DNA from 3 places in the Mesorhizobium sp. M6A.T.Cr.TU.017.01.1.1 genome. Region 1 is predicted to be linked to each of the others. Evidence: riboswitches for the same ligand, from Rfam matches in the RefSeq annotation. Region 1 holds a riboswitch; each other region holds the start of a gene.
What was found. Region 1 has a riboswitch for thiamine pyrophosphate ahead of thiC (phosphomethylpyrimidine synthase ThiC). Riboswitches for the same ligand answer to the same signal wherever they lie in the genome.

Region 2: another riboswitch for thiamine pyrophosphate. It lies ahead of EOB36_RS03270 (ABC transporter permease); the one in region 1 lies ahead of thiC (phosphomethylpyrimidine synthase ThiC).
Region 3: another riboswitch for thiamine pyrophosphate. It lies ahead of EOB36_RS11145 (YkoF family thiamine/hydroxymethylpyrimidine-binding protein); the one in region 1 lies ahead of thiC (phosphomethylpyrimidine synthase ThiC).

Annotation. Positions count from the first base shown of each region.
Region 1 is NZ_RZTA01000015.1:70,583-73,853, forward strand. It holds gene EOB36_RS07430 (hypothetical protein) at 441-704, shown strand; gene EOB36_RS07435 (hypothetical protein) at 736-1,095, opposite strand; partial or broken gene EOB36_RS07440 (aspartate 1-decarboxylase) at 1,331-1,588, shown strand; TPP riboswitch at 1,706-1,822, shown strand; gene thiC (phosphomethylpyrimidine synthase ThiC) at 1,926-3,271, shown strand, end outside.
Region 2 is NZ_RZTA01000006.1:56,735-60,005, reverse strand. It holds gene EOB36_RS03275 (sulfite exporter TauE/SafE family protein) at 27-803, opposite strand; TPP riboswitch at 1,140-1,252, shown strand; gene EOB36_RS03270 (ABC transporter permease) at 1,376-2,167, shown strand; gene EOB36_RS03265 (ABC transporter ATP-binding protein) at 2,161-2,922, shown strand; gene EOB36_RS03260 (ABC transporter substrate-binding protein) at 2,919-3,271, shown strand, end outside.
Region 3 is NZ_RZTA01000026.1:21,419-24,689, forward strand. It holds gene EOB36_RS11140 (alcohol dehydrogenase family protein) at 1-1,006, shown strand, start outside; gene EOB36_RS11145 (YkoF family thiamine/hydroxymethylpyrimidine-binding protein) at 1,016-1,624, opposite strand; TPP riboswitch at 1,615-1,726, opposite strand; gene EOB36_RS11150 (aspartate aminotransferase family protein) at 2,084-3,271, opposite strand, start outside.

The DNA of each region.
Region 1 (3,271 bases):
GCGGCCGAGGAGCTAGCAGAGGGCCTGAAATCGCAGGGCAAGCAGCAATACGAAGACAGGTCGAGGGAACGCGAACGAGATATGTCTCGTTAGGTCGCACGTTGCAGCAAGGGTGCCGTCGGAAGGCAATCCGCCGTGTCTCTTACGAATAAGGGAGAATTTCCGCGGCCGGACTCTCTCTGAGTGGGCGTGCATGACTGCCAACGGAAGGTCTTGCACGCACCCTTGCGATCTTGAGCAATGGTCGCCATGACTTTCTTCTTGCAAGCTTTTGAGTGGCCCAGCCTGCGATCACCAGACCCCACCGACTCTAAAGAGCGTTGGCAGACGGGATAGTCGAGGTTGCCCGGGCACAATCACGCTCAAGGCTTGCGCCGCCCAGAGGACACGCTGAAAAGGCAGCATGGGGGCGCGAGCTCGCCATTCACGAGAGATTCGACATGAAGACCATGCAAGAAAAAGACATTCCCGCATTCGTGCAAGCAGTTGCGGACGCCGGCTGCAACATTTGCGCGATTGGCAACTTGGGATACGTCTTTGGCGATGCTGATTTGACGCCGGCGCAACGGAGGGCCGTCGAGCCACAGCTGCGTAGGATTGCTGAAATCTACGGCGAACGCGATCATCTCATGGACGAGATAGCTGTATATCTGCGGTCGATCGGACGCCATGTCGAGGTTGAGCCGAAGACAGGTGTTTCCTGATGGCCGCGATCGCGTTCCGTAGTCGCCATTTCTATTGGGTAACGAGAAGCCGTCTTCCAACATCTGAATCATAAGGGAGGTGACCCGCAAGGCCGCTCTCGAGACCGCAAGTCTGAGCCGCTGACGCATGGCGATAACCAGACTGTCCGAACTGGGCGGCGATATTCTTCGCGTCGATGCCTTCCTCGACCAGGTCGCGGTAGGCGGCGATCTCATCTACCGCATGCATAGCCAAGCCAGGGAAGTTTTCGGCAGGGGAATTCAGACTGGAGGGCACGGCCGATCCGGCCGCCGACGACCCCGCAGGGATTGCCATGTACGGCAACGCCAACAGCAGGCGGATCAATACTCGGATAATGGCGGCCGGATATGTAGCGATCGATCGCCGCACCAACATATCAATGCAATAGCTTAGTTGCTTTCAAAGGCGGTCGTACGAACTGCAAGCAAGCTAAACGATTGCGTCAACTCGTCCACGCAGAGCGAAAACTCCGCGGCCCATGCGATTTCTCTGCTGGAACAGCGGCACATCCTCAGCGCCAGGACACGGCCGCCGCCGTCGGGTTTTACGAAGCCGGTGATTGCATAAGTTGCCCGCAAGATATCATTGGTATCGGGAACGCCGCCGATGCTGCATCCTGAATCGAGCGGCCGCCCGCACCTGCCAGCCCGACGACCAGATCATTATCTGCAACTCCATTTACCTGGACGAGGTGCAAATCACCTCGCTGAAGCCGCGAATCGTCACCTTGGACCAGGATAACCACATCCGTGACCGCCTGAGCTACTCGGTGGATCTCGACGCACATGGCCGATACAGTTTCTCCATCCTTCACGAAGCGAAAGAGGCTTTGGCCATTCCAGCCCTGGTCTCCGGGGCGTGACTTGTCCCCGATGCATGCGCGAGCTCTCCGCCCGGTTTTGACAGGCCGCCGGTCATCGCCACCGGCCGAAGGCGCCCGAATGCGCTTGACAAGATAGCGTCGGCCCGTCCAACCTGACGCATTCACCAGGGGAGTCCCGGCAAGGGGCTGAGATACTGCTTGCTTTCGCGGCGCAGTGACCCGTTGAACCTGATCCAGTTCATACTGGCGTAGGGACGGTGCAAGCGCTTTGCGGGAGTTTATGCCCGAGGTCCTGTTTCGGCAGGTCGACAGAAGCGTCTTTTCATCCTTCCGGCACAGAACTGGGTCTCCAATGCATGAGCAAAGGAGCCTCACGATGAATGCCCTCACCCCCGCCGTGTCGACGGGACCACTGCCCGCCTCGCGGAAAATCCACAAGCCCGGCCTCCTCCACCCCCAGATCAGGGTGCCGATGCGCGAAATCTCTGTTCATCCGACTGCCGGCGAGCCACCCGTCACCGTCTACGATCCGTCCGGCCCCTATACGGACCCGACTGTCGAAACCAGCATGGAAAGGGGCCTTGCCCGGCTTCGCCACGAATGGATCACGGCTCGCGGCGATGTCGAGGCCTATGACGGCCGCCATGTCCGGCCGGAAGACAATGGATTCGTCACGGGCGAGCGCCTGACGCCGGAATTCCCCATTCGCAACCGGCCTCTCAGGGCCAAGGCCGGCAAGGCGGTGACTCAGCTTGCCTATGCGCGCGCCGGCATCATTACGCCTGAAATGGAGTCCGTGGCTATCCGCGAGAACCTTGGACGCGAGATCGTGCGCGGCAAGCTTGAGCGCGACGGTGAGAGCTTCGGCGCGGCGATCCCGGACTTCGTCACGCCGGAATTCGTGCGCGACGAGGTGGCGCGCGGGCGGGCGATCATTCCCGCCAACATCAATCATCCAGAGAGCGAACCGATGATCATCGGGCGAAATTTCCTGGTCAAGATCAACGCCAACATCGGTAACTCCGCTGTCACATCGTCAATGGCCGAAGAGGTCGAAAAAATGGTCTGGGCGATCCGCTGGGGCGCCGACACGGTGATGGACCTGTCGACCGGCCGCAATATCCGCAACATCCGCGAATGGATCGTGCGCAATTCGCCGGTGCCGATCGGCACGGTGCCGCTCTACCAGGCTCTCGAAAAGGTCAACGGCATTGCCGAGGACCTGACTTGGGAGGTCTACCGCGACACGCTGATCGAGCAGGCCGAACAGGGTGTCGACTATTTCACCATCCACGCCGGCGTGCGGCTGCACTACATCCCGCTGACCGTAGACCGGGTCACGGGCATCGTCTCGCGCGGCGGATCGATCATGGCCAAATGGTGCCTGCACCATCACCGGGAGAGCTTCCTCTACGAGCATTTCGCGGAAATCTGCGACATCTGCCGCGCCTATGATGTGTCCTTTTCACTCGGCGACGGGCTTCGTCCAGGCTCGATCGCCGACGCCAATGACGCAGCGCAATTCGCCGAATTGGAAACGCTCGGCGAGCTGACGCAGGTCGCCTGGGCGAAGGACTGCCAGGTGATGATCGAAGGCCCGGGCCACGTGCCGATGCACAAGATCAAGGAGAACATGGACAAGCAGCTCGCCGTCTGCGGAGAGGCGCCGTTCTATACGCTTGGACCGCTGACGACCGATATCGCGCCTGGCTATGACCACAT
Region 2 (3,271 bases), on a different contig from region 1:
TATAAGTGAAGTTTCACGACGTTGGTTTACACCAATTCGAAGAGTTCCGCGGTTTGCCAACCTGCCAGCAGTATGATGAGAATACCAATGAGCCTGAGAAGCGTCTTTTCAGCGATTGTTTTCACTACCAGTCCGGCCATCGGCGCTGCGACCACGCCGCCAAGGATCAAGCCGGCAACGGGGATTAGATTTTCCATCAGCCCCCCAGCCTCCTCCCAATGGCCCGTTAGTAACGCAAACAAGAAGGTCAGAGACACCGAGAACGTGATGAGGAACTCGCTGGCATTTACCGTGCCAATAACGTAGCGGGGCGTCCCGCCAAAACCGAGAAGCCCGGTCGTCACTATGGGTCCCCACCCGCCACCGCCTGCGGCATCGAGAAATCCACCACCAAGCCCAAGGGGAGGTACCACGCCTGCCGGGACCGGATTGCTTGGGATCCGCCGGAATGAACGGAACAGGAGCCAAGCTCCGACCAGCGCAAGGTATGTGGTCACATACGGCTTCATGACGGCTCCTTCAAACGAGGTGAGCACAAAAGCGCCGAGGACGCCGCCGATCACGCCAAATGGCATCAGCCGCCAGAAAAGCTTCCAGTCAATGTTGCGGTGATAGAGGTGAGCCGAACCTGAGGCCGCAGTGGTAAACAGCTCAGCCGCGTGAACTGAAGCCGAAGCGTGTGCAGGAGACACGCCAAACCCCAGTAGGGTTGTCGAGGAAACGACGCCGTAGGCCATGCCGAGAGCCCCGTCCACGGCTTGAGCTACAAACCCCACGAACGCAAAAAGAAGGAATTCTTGCATTTCGCTCTCCAACAAAGTGCGGGTCGCAATTGGCGATAGAGAAACCCGCTGCCTACAACGTATGCAATTATACCTTCACGCTTCCACAATTCATCAAACGCGTGGCATCGATAATGGTGACGACGAACGGAAAACGATCCGCTCGACCGGCGCCTTTCCTCATATCCTCAAAGTCATTTGGCCTCTCAGAATATTGAGAGCGATCTAGAACAGGATGCCGGGTTGGCACCTCCTCTGTCCGCCCAGATGTCCCTGATGGAACCGCAACCTCCTCTGACCCGAGGTTTTACGAGCCGGACGCAGACTTGCAGCTCCACCCTTTATCTGTTTAATTGCCGCCATCCACAGGGGTGCTCCGTATCGTCGGGGCTGAGAGATGGGCTGCAAGCCCGTAAACCCTAGAGCTGATCTGGATAATACCAGCGGAGCGAGGCGGGAGATGTTTTCTGGCGCACAGATTTTTCTTTTTCCGATGTCCGGCGATTTCGTCGGCCCGCTCGAGGGCCATGTCACGATCGCGGTCTCGGCCAAAAACCCGACCCCACGCTGATCTTTCGCGCCGGAGGTCTCGCATGTCCCAGTCTTTCTCCGCCGCGCCGCGAATGGTAGCCTTGTTCGCCAAGGTCGGACCGGCCTTGCTATCGGTCGGCACGCTGGTTTTGGCCTGGGAGCTCTATGCGCGCATCTCGCCCACCACGCTGCCCGCGCCGTCACGAGTCCTCGCCCAAGCCATCCAGCAGCGCCAGGCGCTGTTCGACAACACCGTGCCGACCATCAGCGCCACATTGGCGGGTTTCGCCTGCTCGCTGGCCGTTGCCTTCATCCTTTCGGTGCTGATCGACTTCTTCAAGCCGCTGCGCCGCGCCCTGTTCCCGGTATTCATCATCAGTCAGACCCTGCCGCTGGTGGCGATCGCCCCGCTGGTCGTTCTCTGGTTTGGCTTCGGGCTGACGCCGAAGATCATGCTGGTCGCGCTCGTGACTTTCTTTCCCATGCTGGTCGCGCTGGTGCAGGGTTATGAATCGACGGATCGGGACATCTCGGCGCTTCTGAGTTCGATGGGCGCTTCCCGCATGCGCATTTTCCTGCTGGCCCGCCTGCCCTCGTCGCTGCCCTATTTCTTCGCGGGCCTGCGCATTTCGATCACCTATGCCGTGGTCGGCGCCATCTTCGCGGAATATGCCGGCGCGGCCAAAGGGCTCGGTATCTACATGCTCAACGCCAAGAACAATTTCCGGCCCGATCTCGTGCTCGCGGCCGTGCTGGTCAGCGCCTTGCTCACGCTGGCCCTATTTGCCGCCACGGTGCTGATCCAGCGCGCCGCCATGCCATGGGAACGGCTCGATGCCGCGCGAAAATCATGAACAGGCGGCTGGAATTGCGCCAGATCAGCAAAAGTATTGGCGATGTCGACGTGCTTGCCGGCATCACCCTGCATGTCGAGCCGGGCGAATTCGTTTCAATCCTCGGCCCCTCCGGAGCCGGCAAATCCACGATCTTCAGGTTGCTGACGGGCGGTCTCGAAGGCCACGACGGCGGCATCGACTTCGACGGGCGGCCACTGGCCGACGCGCGCCGACCGTTTGCCTTCATGCCGCAGCACGACGCCCTGATGCCCTGGCGCACGGTTATCGACAACACCGCGCTCGGCCTGGAAGTCCAGGGCATGTCCCGTAAGGCGGCGCGCGACAAGGTGGCGCCGCTCTACGGCGAATTCGGCCTTGCGGGCTTCGAGCAAAAGTATCCGGCGCAGCTTTCGGGCGGAATGCGCCAGCGCGCCGCGCTGTTGCGTACCGTCGTTCAGGACCGCGCCATGCTGTTGCTCGACGAACCGTTCGGCGCACTCGACGCCCTCACGCGCACCGGCATGCAGCGCTGGCTTCAGACGATGTGGGACCGACACCGCTGGACCGTCCTGCTGATCACCCACGATGTCCGCGAGGCGGTCTTCCTGTCCGACCGCATCTATGTGCTGAGCGGCCGCCCTGCCCGCGTGCTGCGCGAAATCGCCATTCCTCTTCCGCGCCCGCGCAAAGATCTTGCCTCTCCGGAAGCCACCGCCATCGAAGCCGACATCGTCGATACCCTTCTCGATCCACAGCTCGCCCAAAGGATATGACCATGCTTTCCAGACGCCTCTTCATCGCTGCCGCATTGATCGCCGGGCTCGGACCCGTCACGCCCGTCTTCGCCCAGCAGACTGTCACCGTCGCTCTCGACTGGACGCCGAACACAAACCATGTCGGACTCTATGTCGCCCGGGCGAAAGGCTTCTACACTGAGGCCGGGCTCGACGTGCAGATCCTGCCCTACACCGACACTGCGGCCGGTACGCTGATCGCCAACCGCGTGGCCGATTTCGGTATACTAGGATCCATAGGATTGTTCACCCAACGCACGGCCGGCGCCGACCTCGTCGCCACCTACGCCATCATGCAGACGGAAACCGGCAGGCTGGCCTTCAATGC
Region 3 (3,271 bases), on a different contig from region 1:
GTCGCCCGCCCCTGACGAAGTGCTGATCAAGGTCACCGCTTGCGGCATGAACAACACCGATGTCTGGGTGCGACAGGGCGCCTATGGCACGGAGGAAGATGCTGCCGCCGTATCGACCTGGCGGCGTCAGGGCAACACGCTGACCTTCCCGCGCATCCAGGGCACCGACACGGTCGGCCACATCGTCTCAGTCGGCGATGGTGTCTCGCCGGACCGTATCGGCGAGCGGGTGATGGTCGACTTCTCCATCTACAACCGCGACGACGATTCACTCGCCGACATCGACTATATGGGCCACGGCCGTGACGGCGGCTATGCCGAGTATCAGACCGTGCCGGCCGAGAACGCCCATGTCGTCGACACCGAGTTGACCGATGTCGAACTCGCCACCTTCTGCTGCGCCTATCTCACCGGCGAGCAGATGCTGGAACGCGCCGCATTGAAGGCCGGCGAGCGCGTGCTGGTCACCGGCGCGTCGGGCGGCGTCGGCTCCGGCATCGTGCAGCTGGCGCGGGCGCGCGGCGCCATCCCATATGCCGTCGTCGGCAAGGGCAAGGAACAGGCCGTGCTCGACATCGGCGCCGAGGCGGTGATCACCCGTGGCGTGGCTGACCTGCCGGCTGCGGTAAATGAGTCGACCGGCGGCCAGCCGATCGACGTGGTGGCCGACCTGGTCGGCGGTGCGATCTTCAACGATCTGCTGCGCATCCTCAGGCCCGAAGGCCGCTACACCACAGCCGGCGCAATTGCCGGCCCGGTCGTGCAGCTCGATCTGCGCACCATGTATCTCAAGCAGTTGCAGCTGCATGGCTCCAGCCAGGGCACGCGGCACGACTTCCGCCGTATCGTTCGCTACATCGAAGACAAGAAGATCCGGCCGCTGGTCGGCGGCGTCTACAAGCTCTCCGATTTCCACCGCGCCCAGGCTGATTTCATTGCCAAGGACTTTGTCGGCAAGCTGGTGGTCGTTCCGGATGCTGTTTCGGATTTCGCTGCAACCCGTTGACAGCCAACACTAACAAGGACTCGGGCTGTTCGCCGACACGGTGAGATCGAGCGCGACATGGCCTTGCGGCGCGCCGAAACGAAGGAAGGCTTCCGACAGCGTCGCGAACACCGGTCCGGCGTCGCCTTTCAGCTTCGTGCAGAAATTCTTCGACCTGTCGAAGACGCCCGAAGTCTTGAGGAAGTCGATACAGCCGTAGATCTCGTCCATGTGATGGCCCTCGCCGAGCGGATAGAGCGAGAACTGCGCGGCGACCTCCTGTCCAAGCTTTTTCGCACTGTCGACATGCGCCCGCGCCGCGCCGATGCGCTCGGCCAGGGACAGCTCGTGGCTGCTGCCGGAAATCGGTGTGCAGATCGGATCGTCAGGCTCGCCCGGACAGCCGCGCGACACCGTCGCCGACAACACGCAATGCACGTCACTTGCCGCCGCCGATGCGAAGAGGTCGCGCATGGCCGGGAAAAGCTGTTCCGGCGGGCCGACGATCAGCGTCGAGATGTCGTCGGTCTCGATGCGGAAATTCGGTCGATAGGGGTCCATCGCCGAAAGTGCCCCAAGGATGACGTCGACAAAATCGTCGCACATCGGATACAGGGAAATCTGTGCACCTGAAAACATGGTCGCCTCGCTCCGCTGGCATTACCCAGATCAGCTTGAGGGACCGAAGGCTTGCACCCACCATCTCAGCCCCGGCAATACGGAGCGCCCCTGTCGATATGGGCGACGTAGCACCTGCGCAAAGGATGTTCAAGTAATGGTCCTGGGCAATCGTTCCCAGCAATCGCTTCAGACCAATTACCGAGCTTGGCGGCGCCGCCGAAGCTGCCGATCTCCCCCCTTGCGGGGGAGATGCCGGCAGGCAGAGGGGGGTGCTTCCCTCCGACCTGTCAATCGATCGCAGCCGCGCCCTCAAGCTGATTCGGGTTGGCAAGGCTGAAGTCGAAAGTTGGCGATCCTTCACACCCCCCTCTGTCCTACCGGACATCTCCCCCGCAAGGGGGGAGATTGGATACCGCTTCGGCTTTCGCCAATCACCAACGCCCATTCAGCCTCTGCCTTCGGGTGGGCTGTTCAGCCCTATAGTCCGACCTGCTTGACTGCGGCTTCGAGCGATCTTTCAAACGCGTCGATCATCTGATCGACCTGGGGCTCGGTGATGATCAGCGGCGGGCAGAAGGCCAGCGCGTCGCCCATGTTGCGCGAGATGACGCCGTTCTGCTGCATGAAGCCGTTGACAAGCCCGCCCAGCGCGCCGGCCGTCTCCCACGGCGTCTTGGTCACCTTATCGCCGACCAGTTCGACCGCCGCGATCAGGCCGACGCCACGCACCTCGCCGACAAGCGGGTGCGAAGCGAGGTTGCGCAGCCGTTTCTGCATATGCGCGCCGACCGTGCGCGCATTGCCGACAAGGTCGCGCTCCTCGATCAGCTTCAGGTTCTCGAGCGCGACCGCCGCCGCGACGGGATGGCCGCCGCCGGTGAAGCCATGACCGAAGGTGCCGATCCGATTGCTTTCGTCGGCAATCGGCTCGAACATTTTCTCGTTGATCAGCAGGGCCGAGATCGGCAGGTAGGAAGAAGAGATCTGCTTCGACAGCACCATGATGTCAGGCCTGATGCCGAAGGTCTGCGAACCGAACATCTCGCCGGTTCGGCCAAAACCGCAGATGACCTCGTCGGCGACGATCAGGATGTCGTACTTCGACAGGACCGCCTGTATCTTCTCCCAGTAGCCGGCCGGCGGAACGATGACGCCGCCGGCGCCCATGATCGGCTCGCCGAAGAAGGCGGCGATGGTTTCCGGGCCCTCGGCCAGGATCAGCTTTTCCAAGTCGTCGGCAAGCCGGCTCGAAAACTGCTCTTCGCTCTCGCCTGGCAGCGCCTCGCGCCAATGGTGCGGCGTCGACGTGTGCAGCACACTGGCGATCGGCAGGTCGAAGGAAATGTGATTGTTGGGCAGGCCGGTCAGGCTTGCCGAGGCGATGGTGACGCCGTGATAGCCGCGAATGCGGCTGATGATCTTCTTGCGTGCCGGCTGGCCGAGCGCATTCGACCGGTACCAGATCATCTTCATGGCCGTGTCGTTGGCCTCGGAGCCGGAATTGGTGAAATACGCCTTGCTCATCGGCACCGGCGCCATCTGCACCAGCTTCTCGGCGAGATCGATCAGCGGCGAATGCGATTTGGAGCCGAAGTCGTGATAATAAGGCAGCTTGGACATCTGGCGCACCGCCGCATCGACCAGCCGCTTCTCCGAGAAGCCGAC